DNA from 2 places in the Streptomyces sp. NPDC005794 genome. Region 1 is predicted to be linked to the other one. Evidence: riboswitches for the same ligand, from Rfam matches in the RefSeq annotation. Region 1 holds a riboswitch; the other holds the start of a gene.

What was found. A riboswitch is a leader RNA that binds a small molecule or an ion and turns the genes downstream of it on or off. The one in region 1 is predicted to bind glycine.
Region 2: linked by a shared signal. The riboswitch ahead of gcvP (aminomethyl-transferring glycine dehydrogenase) and the one ahead of gcvT (glycine cleavage system aminomethyltransferase GcvT) in region 1 are both predicted to bind glycine.

The regions. Positions count from the first base shown of each region.
Region 1 covers NZ_JBIAIN010000003.1:322,039-330,691, forward strand. Annotated here, with positions in the region: gene ACFYQ5_RS06155 (L-serine ammonia-lyase) at 1-255, opposite strand, end outside; gene glyA (serine hydroxymethyltransferase) at 412-1,671, opposite strand; gene gcvH (glycine cleavage system protein GcvH) at 1,691-2,068, opposite strand; gene gcvT (glycine cleavage system aminomethyltransferase GcvT) at 2,180-3,304, opposite strand; glycine riboswitch at 3,472-3,569, opposite strand; gene ACFYQ5_RS06175 (AAA family ATPase) at 3,743-4,432, shown strand; gene ACFYQ5_RS06180 (enhanced serine sensitivity protein SseB) at 4,636-5,412, shown strand; gene ACFYQ5_RS06185 (enhanced serine sensitivity protein SseB C-terminal domain-containing protein) at 5,566-6,360, shown strand; gene ACFYQ5_RS06190 (ABC transporter permease) at 6,741-7,733, shown strand; gene ACFYQ5_RS06195 (ABC transporter substrate-binding protein) at 7,780-8,653, shown strand, end outside.
Region 2 covers NZ_JBIAIN010000002.1:5,733-14,385, forward strand. Annotated here, with positions in the region: gene ACFYQ5_RS02545 (DUF881 domain-containing protein) at 1-88, shown strand, start outside; gene ACFYQ5_RS02550 (FHA domain-containing protein) at 279-1,037, shown strand; gene ACFYQ5_RS02555 (MerR family transcriptional regulator) at 1,079-1,822, shown strand; gene ACFYQ5_RS02560 (bifunctional nuclease family protein) at 1,876-2,349, shown strand; gene ACFYQ5_RS02565 (MerR family transcriptional regulator) at 2,518-3,135, shown strand; gene ACFYQ5_RS02570 (DNA polymerase IV) at 3,211-4,677, shown strand; gene ACFYQ5_RS02575 (PRC-barrel domain-containing protein) at 4,593-4,970, opposite strand; glycine riboswitch at 5,104-5,199, shown strand; gene gcvP (aminomethyl-transferring glycine dehydrogenase) at 5,393-8,278, shown strand; gene ACFYQ5_RS02585 (DUF5999 family protein) at 8,350-8,556, opposite strand.

The DNA of each region.
Region 1 (8,653 bases):
GTCGGCGCCCTCGACGTCGACCGTGCGGGGCGACTCGCCCTCCAGGCCCAGCAGGACGGCCTTGGGGGTGCCGTGGCCGTGGCCGGTCGCGCCGAGCGAGCCGTACAGCTCGGCCCGGATCGACGCGGTGTGGGCCAGCAGGCCCTCGTTCTTGAGGCGGCGGGCGAACATGCGGGCCGCGCGCATCGGGCCGACCGTGTGGGAACTGGACGGACCGATGCCGACCGAGAAGAGGTCGAAGACCGAGAGGGCCACGGGGGTACTCCTAAGGCGTTGGTGGACGTCGTTGTCCGCCGGGTGGTGCGGGACGGGCCGGGTGGGCCCGGGAGCGCGGGGCAAAGGGGTGGGGGCACCGGGCTCACTGTGTTCAGTGTGCGCGATGCCCCCACCCTGCGTGCAAACGGCGGGTGACTACTTGACGCCGGGGTACAGCGGGAACTTCTCGGCCAGCGCGGTCACACGGGCCTTCAGGGCGTCGGCGTCGTACGCGGGCTTCAGCGCGGCCGCGATGATCTCGGCGACCTCGGTGAAGTCCTCGGCCTGGAAGCCACGGGTGGCCAGGGCCGGCGTACCGATCCGCAGACCCGAGGTGACCATCGGGGGCCGCGGGTCGTTCGGGATGGCGTTCCGGTTGACCGTGATGCCCAGCTCGTGGAGCCGGTCCTCGGCCTGCTGACCGTCCAGCTCGGAGTTGCGCAGGTCGACCAGGACCAGGTGGACGTCCGTGCCGCCGGAGAGGACGGAGACACCCACCTCGGTGACGTCCGGCTGCACCAGGCGCTCGGCGAGGATGCGGGCACCGTCCAGGGTGCGCTGCTGGCGCTCCTTGAACTCCTCGGTCGCCGCGACCTTGAAGGAGACGGCCTTGGCCGCGATCACGTGCTCCAGGGGGCCGCCCTGCTGACCGGGGAAGACCGCCGAGTTGATCTTCTTGGCGAGCTCCTGCGTCGACAGGATCACGCCACCGCGCGGACCGCCGAGGGTCTTGTGCGTGGTGGTGGTGACGACGTGGGCGTGCGGCACCGGGTTGGGGTGCAGACCCGCGGCGACCAGGCCCGCGAAGTGCGCCATGTCGACCATCAGGTACGCGCCGACCTCGTCCGCGATGCGGCGGAAGGCGGCGAAGTCCAGCTGGCGGGGGTAGGCGGACCAGCCGGCCACGATGAGCTTCGGCTTCGACTCCTTGGCGAGGCGCTCGACCTCGGCCATGTCCACGACGCCGGTGTCGTCGACGTGGTACGGGACCACGTTGTAGAGCTTGCCGGAGAAGTTGATCTTCATGCCGTGGGTCAGGTGACCGCCGTGGGCCAGGCTCAGACCCATGATCGTGTCGCCCGGCTTCAGCAGCGCGAACATCGCGGCGGCGTTGGCCTGCGCACCCGAGTGCGGCTGGACGTTCGCGGCCTCGGCGCCGAAGAGCGCCTTGATGCGGTCGATCGCGATCTGCTCGACCACGTCGACGTGCTCGCAGCCACCGTAGTAGCGGCGGCCGGGGTAGCCCTCGGCGTACTTGTTGGTGAGGACGGAGCCCTGCGCCTCCATGACCGCGACCGGAGCGAAGTTCTCCGAGGCGATCATCTCGAGGGTGGACTGCTGACGGTGGAGCTCGGCGTCGACGGCGGCGGCGACGTCCGGGTCCAGCTCGTGGAGGGAGGAGTTGAGAAGCGACATCAGTGGGTCCCTTGGGGTCTCAGTTGCCGGAGAACGCGGTGTACTCGTCGGCGGAGAGAAGGTCTTCCGGCTCCTCCGCGACGCGCACCTTGAACAGCCAGCCGCCCTCGAAGGGGGCGGAGTTCACCAGCGACGGGTCGTCCACGACGTCCTGATTGGCCGCGGTCACCTCGCCGGTCACCGGCGAGTACAGGTCGCTGACCGACTTGGTCGACTCCAGCTCACCGCAGGTCTCGCCCGCGGTCACCGTGTCACCGACCTCCGGGAGCTGGGCGTAGACGACGTCACCGAGCGCGTTGGCCGCGAACTCGGTGATGCCGACCGTGGCCACGCCGTCCTCGAGGGCCGACAGCCACTCGTGCTCCTTGCTGTACCGCAGCTGCTGGGGGTTGCTCATGACCTGAATTCTCCTGTACGCGGGGGAGTGCTGATGAACGGTGGTCTTACGGTGTGAGACACGAATGCGTCACGTGCCCGGCGCGCCGTGCCCCGTGCGCGCCGCGCCGCGTCACTTACGGCGCTTGTAGAAGGGCAGCGCCACGACCTCGTACGGCTCGTGCGTGCCCCGGATGTCGACCCCGACACCCTCGGTGCCGGGCGCGGCGTGGGCCGCGTCCACGTAGGCCATGGCGATCGGCTTGCCCAGGGTGGGCGACGGCGCGCCGGAGGTGACCTCGCCGACGACCTCCCCGCCGGCCACGACGGGATAACCGGCGCGCGGCACCCGGCGGCCCTCGGCGACCAGGCCGACGAGCTTGCGGGGCGGGGAGGTCTCCGCCCGCTCCGCTGCGGCCGACAGGGCCTCGCGGCCGACGAAGTCGCCCTCCTTCTCGAACTTCACGACCCTGCCCAGGCCCGCGTCGAAGGGTGTCAGCGCGGTGGTCAGCTCGTGGCCGTACAGCGGCATGCCCGCCTCCAGGCGGAGCGTGTCGCGGCAGGAGAGCCCGCAGGGGATCAGGCCGTACGGCGCACCGGCCTCGGTCAGGGCCTTCCACAGCTGCTCGGCGTCGGCGGGGGCCACGAAGAGCTCGAAGCCGTCCTCGCCGGTGTAGCCCGTACGGGCGATGAGCGCGGGGACTCCGGCGACCGTTCCGGGGAGTCCGGCGTAGTACTTCAGTCCGTCCAGGTCGGCGTCCGTGACCGACTTCAGTACGGCGGGGGAGTCGGGGCCCTGGACGGCGAGCAGCGCGTACGCGTCGCGGTCGTCCCGGACCTCGGTGTCGAAGCCCTCGGCGCGCTCGGTGAGGGTGTCCAGGACGAGCTGGGCGTTGCCCGCGTTCGCGACGACCAGGTACTCGGGGGCCTCGGGCTCGCCGAGGCGGTAGACGATCAGGTCGTCCAGGATCCCGCCGTCCTCCGCGACGATCATCGTGTAGCGCGCCCGGCCCACGCCGACGGTGGCGATGTTGCCGACCAGCGCATAGCTCAGGAAGGCCGCCGCCTGCGGCCCGGTGACGGTGATCTCGCCCATGTGCGACAGGTCGAACAGGCCCGCCCGGGTGCGTACGGCGTTGTGCTCGTCGCGCTCACTGGCGTACCGCAGCGGCATGTCCCAGCCCGCGAAGTCGGTCATGGTCGCGCCCAGGGACCGATGCAGGGCGTCGAGGGCGGTGAGACGGGGGGCAGTGCTCATGGACATGGCTCCAGGGCATGACGACAGGGGGTGGATCCCTCCCCATCTGTCATCGGAACCTGAGAGGTTCGCCGAGAGCCCCTGAAAGGGTCCTGACCGGGACAGCCCTGTCAGGTTCGGCTTGCACCTTGGGTGGAGCCGCAGAGCGGCCCGCTTTTCAGATCTGCCTCATCCACGCGGTACGGGGCCTGAGAGATTCAAGGGAGGAACTTGCTCCTTCGGCGCCCGGCGCACACAGTGACCGGGACTCTCCCGCGCGGATTCAAACGGCCGGTATGCAGTTGGCGGGGTCATCATCGCACGCATTGGGGGAGAGTGGGGCGTCGCGGTCGGGGCCGGCCCCGGTCCCGACACGTGCGGGTGGAACCGGTTGTGCCGCATTACCTTTTCTTTACACTTCTTGGGCAGGTCAGTGGGGGACTCGGCAGGGGGAAGGCGATGACGTTGCAGCACTACGCGACTACCGCGGGAGCGGCACGCGGTGCGATGCCCCAGCAGCCGGGCGGGCCCGCCCGGGAGCGGAGGGGCGGGCCCGCACCGGTGGTGCGTGATCTGCGGGGCAGCGGTGGCCGCGGGCCGCGGGGTCTGGACTTCGCGGCCGGTGATGTGGTGGTGGTCTCGGGGCTGCCCGGCAGCGGGAAGTCGACGCTGATCCGGCGGGCGGTCCAGGAATACGCGATCGACTCCCAGGACACCAGGGACCGCTGGGCGGCCAGGCTGCCCCGGTTACTCCCGTACGCCCTCTACCGCCCCCTGGTGCGCGCCGCGCACTACGCCGGGCTGTGGCGGGCCCTGCGGTCGGGCGGATCCGTCGTCGTGCACGACTGCGGCACGCAGGCCTGGGTGCGGCGCTGGCTGGCGCGCGAGGCCCTGCGCCGTGGCAGCGCGCTCCATCTCGTCCTGCTCGACGTCACCCCTCGGGTGGCCAGGCAGGGGCAGCGGGAGCGGGGCCGTGGGGTGTCGGGATACGCGTTCGCCCGGCACCGGCGCGCGGTCGGACGGCTGCTGCGCGACACCCGGAGCGGTGTGCTGCCGCCGGGGTGTGCCTCGGCGGTGCTGCTCGACCGGGAGACGGCGGCCGCGATCGACAGGATCTCCTTCCCGGAGGCGCGGCTCCCGCAGGAGTGACCACGCCTCCCAGGGGGGCGCGGCGGCGCGGCCCGAGGTGTCACCGTTCGCATACGCACAGTTCGCGGACCTCCCCCGGGCTGTCCGGAATCTGGACCGTGCGGCGGGCCGGGACGCGGCTCCCGCCTGCGGCGCTGCCTTCGACGCGCGGGCCGGTCTAAGGTTTCAGCCGCACAGCATGGCGAGAAAGGGACACATACACCGTGGACATTCCGGCTCAGGCCCAGGCCCCGTCGCACCCACCGCAGGGATGGCCGGCCAACGAGCTCGAAGAAGTGCTCAGCGCCTCGCTCGGCGTACCCGGGGCGGGCGGACGGCTGGTCGAGGTACTCGGCCGCAGCCAGATCTGGGTGCCCCTGCCGAACGGCGGTGGGCCCGACAGCGCCGATCTCGACCTGCCGACGGTCGACATCGGCGGTGGTGCGTACGTCCCCGTGTTCAGCTCCGAGGCGCAGTTCCTCCAGTGCGTCGGCACCCATCTCTCCTTCACCGTCGCGCCCGCACGCGAGTTCGCCCGTGGCCTTCCCCCGCAGCTCGGTATGGCGGTCAACCCGGGCGGGGCCGTCGGGATGCCGTTGCCGCCGCCCGCCGTCGCCGAGCTCTGCCGGGCCGGGCGCACCCCGCTGGACGGTCCCGCGAGCGGCGGCCGGGTGCGGCTGTACGAGCCCGACTGGAAGGAGGACCCCGTCGACTTCCTGGCCGCGGTGTCCGCCGAATTCCAGGGGACCGGCGTGGTGAGCACCGCGCGCCGGGCACTGGCCAGCATCGAGGGCGACAGCCCCGTCCTCTTCGTCGGCGTCGAGTTCGCCGTACGGGACGCCGCGGAGCAGAGCGTCCCGCTGGAAGCCCTGGGCCGCGCGCTGGGCCGTGTGCAGGCGCCCTGGCAGGTCAACCTCCTCCTGCTCGACGTGGCGCAGGACCCGGTCGGTGACTGGATGATGGAGAAGGTACGCCCGTTCTACCGGCGCGACGGGTACTGAACTCGGCAGCCCCTGCTGCCACGTGGCGTCAAGCCGGTGTCAGGGGCGGCGCATAAGCTGGTTGGATGGCGAGGCCGCCCCGTGTGCCCGGGAGCGGCACCACAGCACCGTGCAGCATGCGGGAACAGCGGATCGATGAGGGGCGGGACCAGGGTGAGTGCGTCAGGCACCGCGGCGGCCGGGCAGGTCGAGCACATGCTTCGCCAAGTGACCCCCGGGCGGCTCGACGCGTACGAGGCGCTCCTGCGGTCCCTGGCGGACGGCCCGGTGTGGATGCTGCTCTGGCACGGCATGGCGGGCTCCCCCGACGCCCAGTACGGCAACATGGAGATCGAGGGCCAGGGCTACGCCCCGTGTGTGACCTCCGCCCAGGAGCTCTCGGCCAGCGGCTGGAACAGGGCCCACGAGGTGACCACCGGCCGCGACATCGCCCGCGCCCTCTTCCCCGACCGCTGGGGCATCTGGCTCAACCCGCACGCTCCCGGCGGCGGCGTCGGCATCCCGTGGCTGGACCTGCGCCGCATCGCCACCGGCCTCGACCGGATGCCCGCGGGACCGCTGCGGCTCTCCGAACCCGCCATCGAGATCCCGCAGTTCTACGCCCTGCTGACGCAGAACGCCCACCGCACCCCGGCTGTCCGCGCGCTGCGCCGCGCCTGGGTGCAGCCCGCGCTCGGCGTCCCGTACCTCGCGATCGGGCTCGACCTCTACGACACCGGCCGTCCGTCCGTCGACGCGGTCCGCGCGATGATGCAGCAGTCGATCGGCGTGGTCCCCGACGGTCTGCCCGTCTCCACGGTCTCGTTGTCCGACGAGTACGACCCCGTCGCGATGTGGCTCAACGCCAACGCCCGGCCGTTCTACGACCGCGAGGCCCACGCCCCGGCACCCGCGCCCCCCGGCTACGGCTATCCGCCGGCCACCGGCCCGGCACCGCGCGCGTACTGAGGGAAGCGTGACCGCGGTCCCGGATCGTGGCTCCGGTCTCCGCTCCGGACCGCCGGTCAATTAGTCACCTGTACAACGCAGTCGGGCGTCATGCCCGTTATAGCGGATTAGTGACCGAGACGTACGCTCACCAAGCATGGTTGTCCGGATAACGGAAGCCTCTTGGCAGCATCACGTTTGAGCAAACATTCCCCGTCAGGTCTGGCGGGTGATCGCAAAGTGGTTGAAGACTCCACACAGCAGGTGCTCCATGCCCGGCGAACCCCCGTTTCAAACGGGGCGGTTCGGTCATGCCTGAGTGCATCTGTCATGTTTTGTTAGAGCCGCTACAGCGGCGGTCACAGGCCGGCCACCGTCGGCCGAGAGGGGTCTCCAGCGCAATGACGGCACCGATCGAGACCACCGGGGCGGACGCGTCGCCCGAAACGGTGCTGGAAGGCGCCGGGCGCAAGGAGATCGAGGGCCGCTCGCTCGGCCGGATCGCCTGGACGCGTTTCAAGCGGGACAAGGGCGCGATGGCCGGTGGCATCGTTGTCGTGCTGCTGATCCTCACCGCGGTGCTCTCCAAGCCGCTCCAGTCCCTCCTCGGGCTCGACCCCAACGCGTTCAACCAGAGCTTGGTCGACCCCGTCCTGCTGGCGCCCAAGGGCGCCCTCGGCGGGATCAGCTGGGACCACCCCCTCGGAGTCGAACCGCAGACCGGACGCGACATCCTGGCGCGCATCCTCGAAGGCTCCTGGGTCTCCCTGGTGGTCGCCGTCGGCTCCACGCTGCTCTCGGTCGTCATCGGCGTCGTCATGGGCGTCGTGGCCGGGTTCTACGGCGGCTGGGTGGACAGCTTCATCAGCCGGCTGATGGACACCTTCCTCGCCTTCCCGCTGCTGCTCTTCGCGATCTCCATCTCCGCCTCCCTGCAGGGCAACGCCTTCGGGATGGAAGGGCTCACGCTGCGGATCGCGGTCCTGATCTTCGTGATCGGCTTCTTCAGCTGGCCCTACATCGGCCGCATCGTCCGTGCGCAGACCCTGTCGCTGCGCGAGCGGGAGTTCGTCGAGGCCGCCAGGTCACTGGGCGCACGCGGCCCGTTCATCCTCTTCCGCGAGCTGCTGCCGAACCTGATCGCGCCGATCCTCGTCTACGCGACGCTGCTGATCCCCACGAACATCCTCTTCGAGGCCTCGCTGTCCTTCCTCGGCGTCGGTATCGCACCGCCGCAGGCGTCATGGGGCGGCATGCTCACGCAGGCGGTCGACCTCTACGAGGTGGACCCGATGTTCATGGTCATCCCCGGTATGGCGATCTTCATCACCGTGCTGGCCTTCAATCTGCTGGGGGACGGGCTGCGTGACGCACTCGACCCTCGTGGCAAGTAATAACGCGGCAGTGCCGCACCGGACTAGCGAGGGGGCTTTCCTCAGCATGCAGAACAGAAAGACAGCAGCGGCCATAGCCGTGGCCGTAGCGGTGTCGCTCGGCGCGTCGGCGTGCAGCGGCAGTGACTCGGGCGGTGACAGCAACGGCGGTGGGGGCAACGCCAAGGCTGACGCCGGTCTGACGAGCATCGTCAACGCGACCGACAAGAAGGGGGGGACGGTCACGTACGAGCACTCCAGTGGCCCCGACTCCCTGGACCCGGGCAACACGTACTACGGCTGGGTGCAGAACTTCTCCCGCCTGTACGGCCGTTCGCTGGTGACCTTCAAGCCGGCCGCCGGCAAGGAGAGCCTGGAGGTCGTTCCCGACCTGGCCACCAGCCTCGGCAAGGCCAGCGACGACGCCAAGACCTGGACGTACACCCTCCGCAAGGGCGTGAAGTTCGAGGACGGCACCGAGGTCACCTCGAAGGACGTCAAGTACGCCGTCGAGCGCTCCAACTTCGCGCCGGAGGCCCTGTCCAACGGCCCGACGTACTTCAAGGCCTACCTTGAGGGTGGCGACAAGTACAAGGGCCCGTACAAGGACAAGTCGGCCGACGGTCTCAAGTCCATCGAGACGCCGGACGACCACACGATCGTCTTCAAGCTGAACAAGCCCTTCGCGGACATGGACTACCTCGCCGCCTTCTCGCAGACCGCTCCGGTCCCGCAGAAGGCCGACACGGGTGCCAGCTACGTCCAGAAGATGGTCTCCTCCGGCCCGTACAAGTTCTCGGCGTACGACGAGAGCAAGGGTGCGACGCTCGTCCGCAACCCCGAGTGGGACGCGAAGACGGACCCGATCCGCAAGGCTCTGCCGGACAAGATCGAGCTCAAGTTCAACGTCAACGCCACCACGGTCGACGACCACCTGCTCA
Region 2 (8,653 bases), on a different contig from region 1:
AGCGGAGGTGGCGCGCGCCGACGACATCGTCGTGGACGCCTTGCGACCGGCGAAGCAGCCTGATTACGCTCGGTCCTCGACCCAGTGAGGCGGGGGTGCGCGGTGTTCGAAGGACACGGCCGGCAGGTTGCGGGGGGTCGGCGCAACAGATCGGTGACGCGTGGTGGAAACTGTCGGGTGGATACGGACGTTGTGAAGATGTCCGGGTCGGCAGGTGTGTTCATTCAGGGTTCGTCCTGCCCCACGGGCGGGTCTATTTCGGTCAAGGGGAAACGCCCGTGAAGTTGTTTGCGAAGTTGTTCGGAAAGAGCGCCCGTGAGGACAGCAACAGCGCTGCCCGCCACCGCGCTCCGCGTCAGGGTGCCGAGGAGCAGGGCTCGGAGCGCCCGCTCTTCCGCGACGAGGTCCAGGGTGCCGCCGGCGGGTCCGGCGCGTCGTCCGTCGACCCCGGAGGTGCAGGACGCATAGGTTTGGGTGGAGGGTTCGTCCCCGCTCCGGAGGGCTCGTCCATGCCGGTTTGTACGAGGTGCGGCCATCGCAACGCCGAGGCCAGCCGTTTCTGTTCCAACTGCGGTTCGCCGTTGAGGGGTGGAGTGCCCGAGCGTCCCTCGGAAACCACCTCGACCATCTCGATCTCCGGTATCGAGGCGTACGAGGCCGAGGCGACGGGCCAGACCGCCCTTCCCTCGCTCTCCCCGGAGGCACAGGCGGCCGTCGACGCCCTCCCGGCCGGTTCCGCGCTGCTGGTGGTCCGGCGTGGCCCGAACTCCGGCAGTCGCTTCCTGCTGGACGGTGACCTCACGACGGCCGGCCGTCACCCGGAGGGCGACATCTTCCTCGACGACGTGACGGTGTCGCGGCGTCATGTCGAGTTCCGCAGGAGCCCGGAGGGTAGTTTCACCGTGGGCGACGTCGGCAGCCTCAACGGCACCTACGTCAACCGCGAGCGCATCGATTCCGTCGCGCTGACCAACGGTGACGAAGTCCAGATCGGAAAGTACCGGCTGGTCTTCTACGCGAGCCAGCGGGGCGTGTGACCTCCCTCGGACTTCGTCCGAGGGGACCCTCAGGAAGGTCCATGCTGCGAACACCCACAGGCGGTGCCGGTAACGGCACCGCCGCCGCAGGCGAGCGCGCGATGAGCATCGGCACGGTGCTTCTGCAACTGCGCGACGAATTTCCCGAAGTCACCATCTCCAAAATCCGCTTCCTGGAGGCGGAAGGGCTCATCGAGCCTCAGCGGACGCCGTCGGGCTACCGGAAGTTCAGCCCTGCCGACGTCGAGCGGCTGTCTCAGGTGCTGCGCATGCAGCGGGACCATTACCTGCCGCTCAAGGTCATCCGTGAGCACCTGGAAGCCCTGGCGCGCGGTGAACAGGCGGTGCTGCCGGCCGGCGGCGGGCAGGGTGAGCCCGTCGACGCCTTCCGCGACCAGGGTCCAGGGCAGGCCACCGCCGCCCGTATCGGACGCTCCGAGCTCCTGGCCGCCGCTGGGGCCAGCGAGGAGCAGCTCGACGAGTGGGAGTCGTACGGGCTGATCGTGGCCGTCTCCGGGGGCAGCTACGACGCCGAGGCGGTGACCGTGGCGCGTCTGGTGGCGGACCTGGGCAGATTTGGCCTGGAACCTCGGCATCTGCGGGCCGTGAAGGCGGCTGCGGAGCGCGAGGCGGGGCTGGTCGAGCAGGTCGTCGCACCCCTGCGTCGGCACCGGAATCCGCAGACCAGGGCCCATGCGGAGGCCACCGCGAAGGAGCTCGCGGAGCTCTCCGTCCGGCTCCACGCCGCGCTCGTGCAGAGCGCTCTGAAGGCCGGCTTCCACTGAGGGCGGAGGAGCCCGACTATCCAAACATGGCGGGCACGTCCTAGGGTTGCTGTGTGAACGAGCTCGACGTTGTGGGTGTCCGGGTGGAAATGCCCTCCAACCAACCGATCGTGCTCCTGCGTGAAGTGGGAGGCGACCGGTACCTCCCTATTTGGATCGGCCCTGGGGAAGCGACCGCGATCGCCTTCGCCCAGCAGGGCATGGCTCCGGCCAGGCCGCTGACCCATGATCTCTTCAAGGATGTGCTCGAGGCGGTAGGCCAGGAGCTCACCGAGGTCCGCATCACGGACCTACGTGAAGGGGTCTTCTACGCGGAGCTGGTCTTTGCCAGTGGGGTCGAGGTGAGCGCGCGGCCGTCCGACGCCATAGCGCTCGCCCTGCGCACCGGTACGCCGATCTACGGCAGTGACGGGGTGCTGGACGACGCAGGCATCGCCATCCCGGACGAGCAGGAGGACGAGGTGGAGAAGTTCCGCGAATTCCTCGACCAGATCTCCCCGGAGGACTTCGGCACCAACAGTCAGTGACCGTCCCGCGGCGGCAGTGTCAGCGCATCCGACAAGCCGTTCCCCGGAATCAGTCACGGGAAACCACTCTCAGGGTGATTATCACTCGGCGTGCCGAGTGTGGCGATCGTTGACGCACCCCCGGTGACTGCCTACCTTCGAGGTGGCAGGTCAAGGACGGAGGTCGGCGTGAGAAGCAGCGGCGACGGTACGGTCGCGGGTGGGCCGTATCGGCAGCACGGTAGTGCGGCCGACCATTCCATCAGACAGCCGGTTCAGCCGGCGGTGGTGGCGGCGGACGGTGTGGCAGTGGCAGGGGACATCGGCTATCGGGGGCCGACAGCGTGCGCGGCGGCCGGGATCACCTACCGTCAGCTCGACTACTGGGCGCGCACGGGACTCGTGGAGCCGAGCGTACGTCCGGCGTGCGGGTCGGGGACACAGCGTCTCTACAGCTTCCGGGACGTGGTTCTCCTCAAGATCGTCAAGCGGTTCCTGGACACGGGCGTCGCTCTCCAGAACATCCGCACCACCGTGCAGCACCTCAGAGCCCGTGGATTCACGGATCTCGAGCGGATGACCTTGATGAGTGACGGGGCGACGGTCTACGAGTGCTCCTCGCCCGACGAGGTCGTGAATCTGCTCCAGGGCGGTCAGGGCATTTTCGGTATCGCCGTCGGCGTCGTCTGGAAGGACGTCGACGCGGCTCTGTCCCAGCTTCACGGGGAGCGCGTCGACACGGGGGAGACCCTGATCGGGCACAATCCCGCTGACGAACTGGCACGGCGGCGCAATCGCGCGGGCTGAGGCACCAGGGCGGGACGGCGTGGCTCGGGTGCCGGGCGGGGCGGTTGTCAGTGGCGTAGGGCAGCATCGGTCCATGTGAGAGTCGCGCCTACCATCCTGCATCTGGACATGGATGCCTTCTACGCCTCCGCGGAGCAGGCGGCGAAGCCCAGCCTCCGCGGTAAACCCGTGGTGGTGGGAGGTCTGGGGATGCGCGGCGTGGTCGCCACCGCTTCGTACGAGGCGCGGCGACTCGGCGTGCATTCGGCGATGCCCATGGCACAGGCCAGGCGGCTCGCGCCCAACGCCGCTTATCTCGTCCCGCGTTTCGCGCTCTACCGGACGGTGAGCGACCAGGTGATGGAGCTTCTCGGGCGGCTGTCACCTCTCGTCGAGCCGCTCAGCCTGGACGAGGCCTTCGTCGATCTGGAGGCCGGGGGCGTCGCCGACGACTCGGCCTCCGCGCGGGCGATCGGTGAGCAGCTGCGCACCGTGATCAGGGGCGTCACGGGACTCAGCGGTTCCGTCGGCCTGGCCGGCTCCAAGATGCTGGCCAAGATCGCCTCCGAGGAAGCGAAACCGGACGGACTGCTGCTGATCGAACCCGGCACCGAGCGTGAGCTCCTGGCACCCATGTCCGTGCGCATTCTCCCGGGTGTGGGGCCCGCAACCGGCGACCATCTCCGGCGCGCCGGCATGACCGTCGTCAGTCACCTCGCCGAGGCGGGCGAGGCGGAGCTCGTGCGGCTGCTGGGAAAGGCGCACGGCGTCGCGCTCCACCGCATGGCAAAGGGCTACGACGACCGTCCCGTCGTCGCCGAACGGGACGCCAAGTCCGTGTCGGTGGAGGACACCTTCGACGTGGACCTGCACGACCGGGTGCGCGTCAGGGCGGAGGTGGTGCGGCTCGCCGACCGCTGTGTGCAGCGACTGCGAGACGCGGGGCGGTCGGGGCGGACCGTCGTCCTCAAGGTCCGCCGCTTCGACTTCTCGACGCTCACCAGGTCCGAGACCCTGCGTGGCCCCACCGACGACCCCACGGTGGTCAGGGAGGCCGCCGCGCGCCTTCTGGAGGCCGTGGACACGACCGGCGGCGTACGACTGCTCGGGGTGGGTGTCACGGGGCTGGCGGACTACACACAGGAGGATCTCTTCGCTCAGGCGGCCGACGCGGAGCACGCCGCCGAGGAGGCAGCGGCGGCCGACGCCCCGGACGAGGGGGAAGGCACGGTGGAGGCGGCGGCAGGTGCGGAGGCCCGGGCGAGCGAGGAGCCGCCGGCCTCGCGGCGCTGGCAGGCCGGGCACGACGTACGGCACGACGTCCACGGCCACGGTTGGGTGCAGGGGAGCGGCGTCGGCAGGGTCACCGTGCGCTTCGAGGAACCGGGGACGCCGCCCGGCCGGGTGCGTACGTTCCGTATCGACGATCCTGAGTTGCAGCCGGCCGATCCGCTTCCCCTGGTGCGGGACCCGGTGGACTACTCCTCGTGGCCGGCGAGCTTGCCGAAGTCCCTGTCGGGGTCCGTCCCGGCGGAGGGAGAGGGGGAGGTGTCCAGCCCGTAATGACGGTAGAGCTGCAGTTCCTGCTCGGGAGACAGATGGCGGCCCACGCCGAAGTCGGGCGCGTCCTTGATCAGGGCCCGGTCGAAGGGGATCAACAGCGAACCGTCGACGAACTCGCTCGGCTCCAGCGGGACGAACGCGTCCCTGGTGAAGAGACCGGTGCGTACGGCGGCCCATTCGGGCAGGCCGGTGGCGTCGTCGAGATAGACCTCGTCCACCGTTCCGATCTTGGCACCTTGACGGTCGAAGGCCTTGCGGCCGATCAGGCTGCGCGGATCGATGTCGGTCTGCACGGTGCCTCCCACTGGTCACGACGGCATCAGGTGGTCGCGGCTGCTCCACAGGCACTACGAAAGGCCAGATCCGGGATGTCGGCCACTCGAGACGGCCCGCTCCGGCCTCGCTGGTAGGCTGGAACACGGCTGCTGACCCTGTGCGGGAGAGTCCTTCGGAGCGATCCGGAGGCGCCGAAGGAGCAACTCCTCCCCGGAATCTCTCAGGCCCCCGTACCGCACGGACGAGGTCACTCTGGAAAGCAGGGCGGGATCCGTACGGCACGAGCCGCCACGGGCACCTCCCTCACCGACGGTGAAAGCCGGTATGCCCCAGGGCGTGCCGGTGAAGCTCTCAGGTCGAGATGACAGATGGGGAGGCCGTTCGGGCAGCCACGCCGTGGCGCCCCTCGCAGGTCGTGACAGACCAGGAGGCCTCCACCATGACCCCCCGTCGCACTCCGCTCTCCCAGCTGGAGCAGGGCATTCCGTTCGAGCAGCGCCACATCGGGCCCGACGCCGAGGCCCAGGCGAAGATGCTCGCGCAGGTCGGCTACGGCTCCCTCGACGAGCTCACCGCCGCCGCGGTGCCCGACGTGATCAAGAGTGCCGAGGCGCTGAACCTCCCCGCGGCCCGTACCGAGGCCGAGGTCCTGGCCGAGCTGCGCAGCCTCGCCGACCGCAACCAGGTGCTCGCACCGATGATCGGGCTCGGCTACTACGGCACGTTCACCCCGCCGGTGATCCTTCGCAACGTCATGGAGAATCCCGCCTGGTACACGGCCTACACGCCGTATCAGCCGGAGATCTCCCAGGGCCGGCTCGAGGCCCTCCTGAACTTCCAGACGATGGTCGCCGACCTCACCGGGCTGCCGACCTCCGGTGCCTCGCTCCTCGACGAGGGGACGGCCGCTGCCGAGGCCATGGCGCTGGCGCGACGGGTCGGCAAGGTGAAGGACGGCGTCTTCCTGGTCGATGCCGACACCCTGCCGCAGACCATCGCGGTGATCGAGACCCGCGCCGAGCCGACCGGCGTCGCGGTCGTCGTCGCCGACCTCAGCGACGGCATCCCGGCAGAGGTCGCCGAGCGCGGCGTCTTCGGTGTGCTGCTCCAGTACCCGGGCGCCTCCGGTGCCGTGCGGGACATCAAGCCCGTCATCGACCAGGCGCACGAGCTGGGCGCGATCGTGTCCGTCGCCGCCGACCTGCTGGCGCTCACGCTGCTCACCTCGCCCGGTGAACTGGGCGCGGACATCGCCGTAGGCACCACGCAGCGTTTCGGCGTCCCGATGGGCTTCGGCGGACCGCACGCCGGCTTCATGGCGGTACGCGAGAAGTTCGCCCGCAGTCTGCCCGGCCGTCTCGTCGGGGTCTCCGTCGACGCGGACGGCGACAAGGCCTACCGCCTGGCCCTGCAGACCCGTGAGCAGCACATCCGTCGCGAGAAGGCCACCAGCAACATCTGTACCGCACAGGTGCTGCTCGCCGTCATGGCCGGTATGTACGCCGTCTACCACGGACCTGAGGGACTGCGGACGATCGCCCGGCGCACCCACCGGTTCGCCTCCGTCCTGGCCGAGGGCCTCCGCGCCGCCGGGACCGAGGTCGTGCACGACACGTACTTCGACACCGTCACGGTCCGCGTGCCGGGTACGGCGGCCGACGTGGTCGCCGATGCGCGTGAGCGCGGGGTGAATCTGCGCCTCGTGGACGCCGACCACGTCTCCGTCGCGTGTGACGAGACCACCACCCGCACCCGGATCGCCGCGGTCTGGGCGGCCTTCGGAACCGGTGGCGACATCGAGGCGCTGGACGCCGAGGCGGCCGACGTGCTGCCCGAGGGGCTGCTGCGCACCGATGCCGTCCTCACCCACCCGGTGTTCCACCAGCACCGCTCCGAGACGGCGATGCTGCGCTACCTCCGCAAGCTCGCCGACCGTGACTACGCGCTGGACCGCGGCATGATCCCGCTCGGCTCCTGCACGATGAAGCTGAACGCGACCGCCGAGATGGAGTCGATCACCTGGCCCGAATTCGGAGCGCTGCACCCCTTCGCGCCGGCCGAGCAGGCACAGGGCTTCCTCACCCTCATCCGTGAGCTGGAGGAGCGTCTCGCCGAGGTCACCGGTTACGACGCCGTCTCCATCCAGCCCAACGCGGGATCGCAGGGCGAGTTCGCCGGCCTGCTGGCCGTGCGCGCGTACCACCGGGCCAACGGGGAGCACGGGCGCACCGTCTGCCTGATTCCGTCCTCCGCGCACGGCACCAACGCCGCGAGCGCCGTGATGGCCGGTATGAAGGTCGTCGTGGTGAAGACCGCGGACGACGGCGAGGTCGACATGGAGGACCTCCGGGCCAAGATCGCGAAGCACCGCGACGAGCTCGCCGTCCTCATGATCACCTACCCCTCCACGCATGGCGTCTTCGAGGAGCACGTCGCGGACATCTGCGGCGAGGTACACGACGCCGGCGGTCAGGTGTACGTGGACGGTGCCAACCTCAACGCGCTGGTCGGTCTGGCCAAGCCGGGGCATTTCGGTGGCGACGTCTCCCATCTGAACCTGCACAAGACCTTCTGCATCCCGCACGGTGGCGGCGGTCCGGGTGTCGGCCCGGTCGGGGTGCGCGCCCACCTGGCGCCGTACCTCCCCAACCACCCCCTCCAGCCCGCGGCGGGCCCGGAGACCGGCGTCGGCCCGATCTCGGCCGCTCCGTGGGGCTCGGCGGGCATCCTGCCGATCTCGTGGGCGTACGTACGCCTCATGGGGGGCGAGGGGCTGAAGCGTGCGACGCAGGTCGCCGTACTCGCGGCCAACTACATCGCCAAGCGCCTCGAACCGCACTTCCCGGTCCTGTACAACGGTCCGGCCGGTCTGGTGGCGCACGAGTGCATCGTGGACCTGCGTCCGATCTCCAAGGCGACCGGCGTCAGCATCGACGACATCGCCAAGCGGCTGATCGACTACGGCTTCCACTCGCCGACCATGTCGTTCCCGGTGGCCGGGACTCTGATGATCGAGCCGACCGAGAGCGAGGACCTCGCTGAGCTCGACCGGTTCTGCGACACGATGATCGCCATCCGCGGCGAGATCGAGAAGGTCGCCTCCGGCGCCTGGAGCGCGGACGACAACCCGCTGCGCAACGCCCCGCACACGGCTGCGGCGCTCGGTGGCGAGTGGGACCACGCCTATACCCGCGAAGAGGCGGTCTTCCCGTCCGGCGTCACGCCTGCGGACAAGTACTGGCCGCCGGTACGCCGGATCGACGGCGCGTACGGTGACCGCAACCTGGTCTGCTCCTGCCCGCCGCTGGACGCGTACGACCAGTAGGGAACGCGGATACGCGTCGGGGCCGGTGCGGAGACTTCTCCGGGCCGGCCCCCGTGTCCGGTCAGCAGTGGTCAGGCAGCCTTCATCACCTGGCCGCTCTTGAGCGGGCGGTGCGGGGCGATGATCTGCCCGTCCGGAAGCAGCTCACCGGTGTCCTCGAAGAGCAGGACGCCGTTGCACAGGAGGCTCCAGCCCTGTTCCGGGTGGTGGGCCGTCAGGCGTGCGGCTTCCCGGTCGTTGGAGTCGGCGGTCGGACAGGGTGGTTTGTGCTGGCACATGGGTGGGTTCTTTCGCTGCGTTGAGTCGAGTGTCCTGCGGCTGGACGATGTGTTCATGGCCGCCCCCGTATCAGTCGGTCCGGTCCCAGTGTTGCCC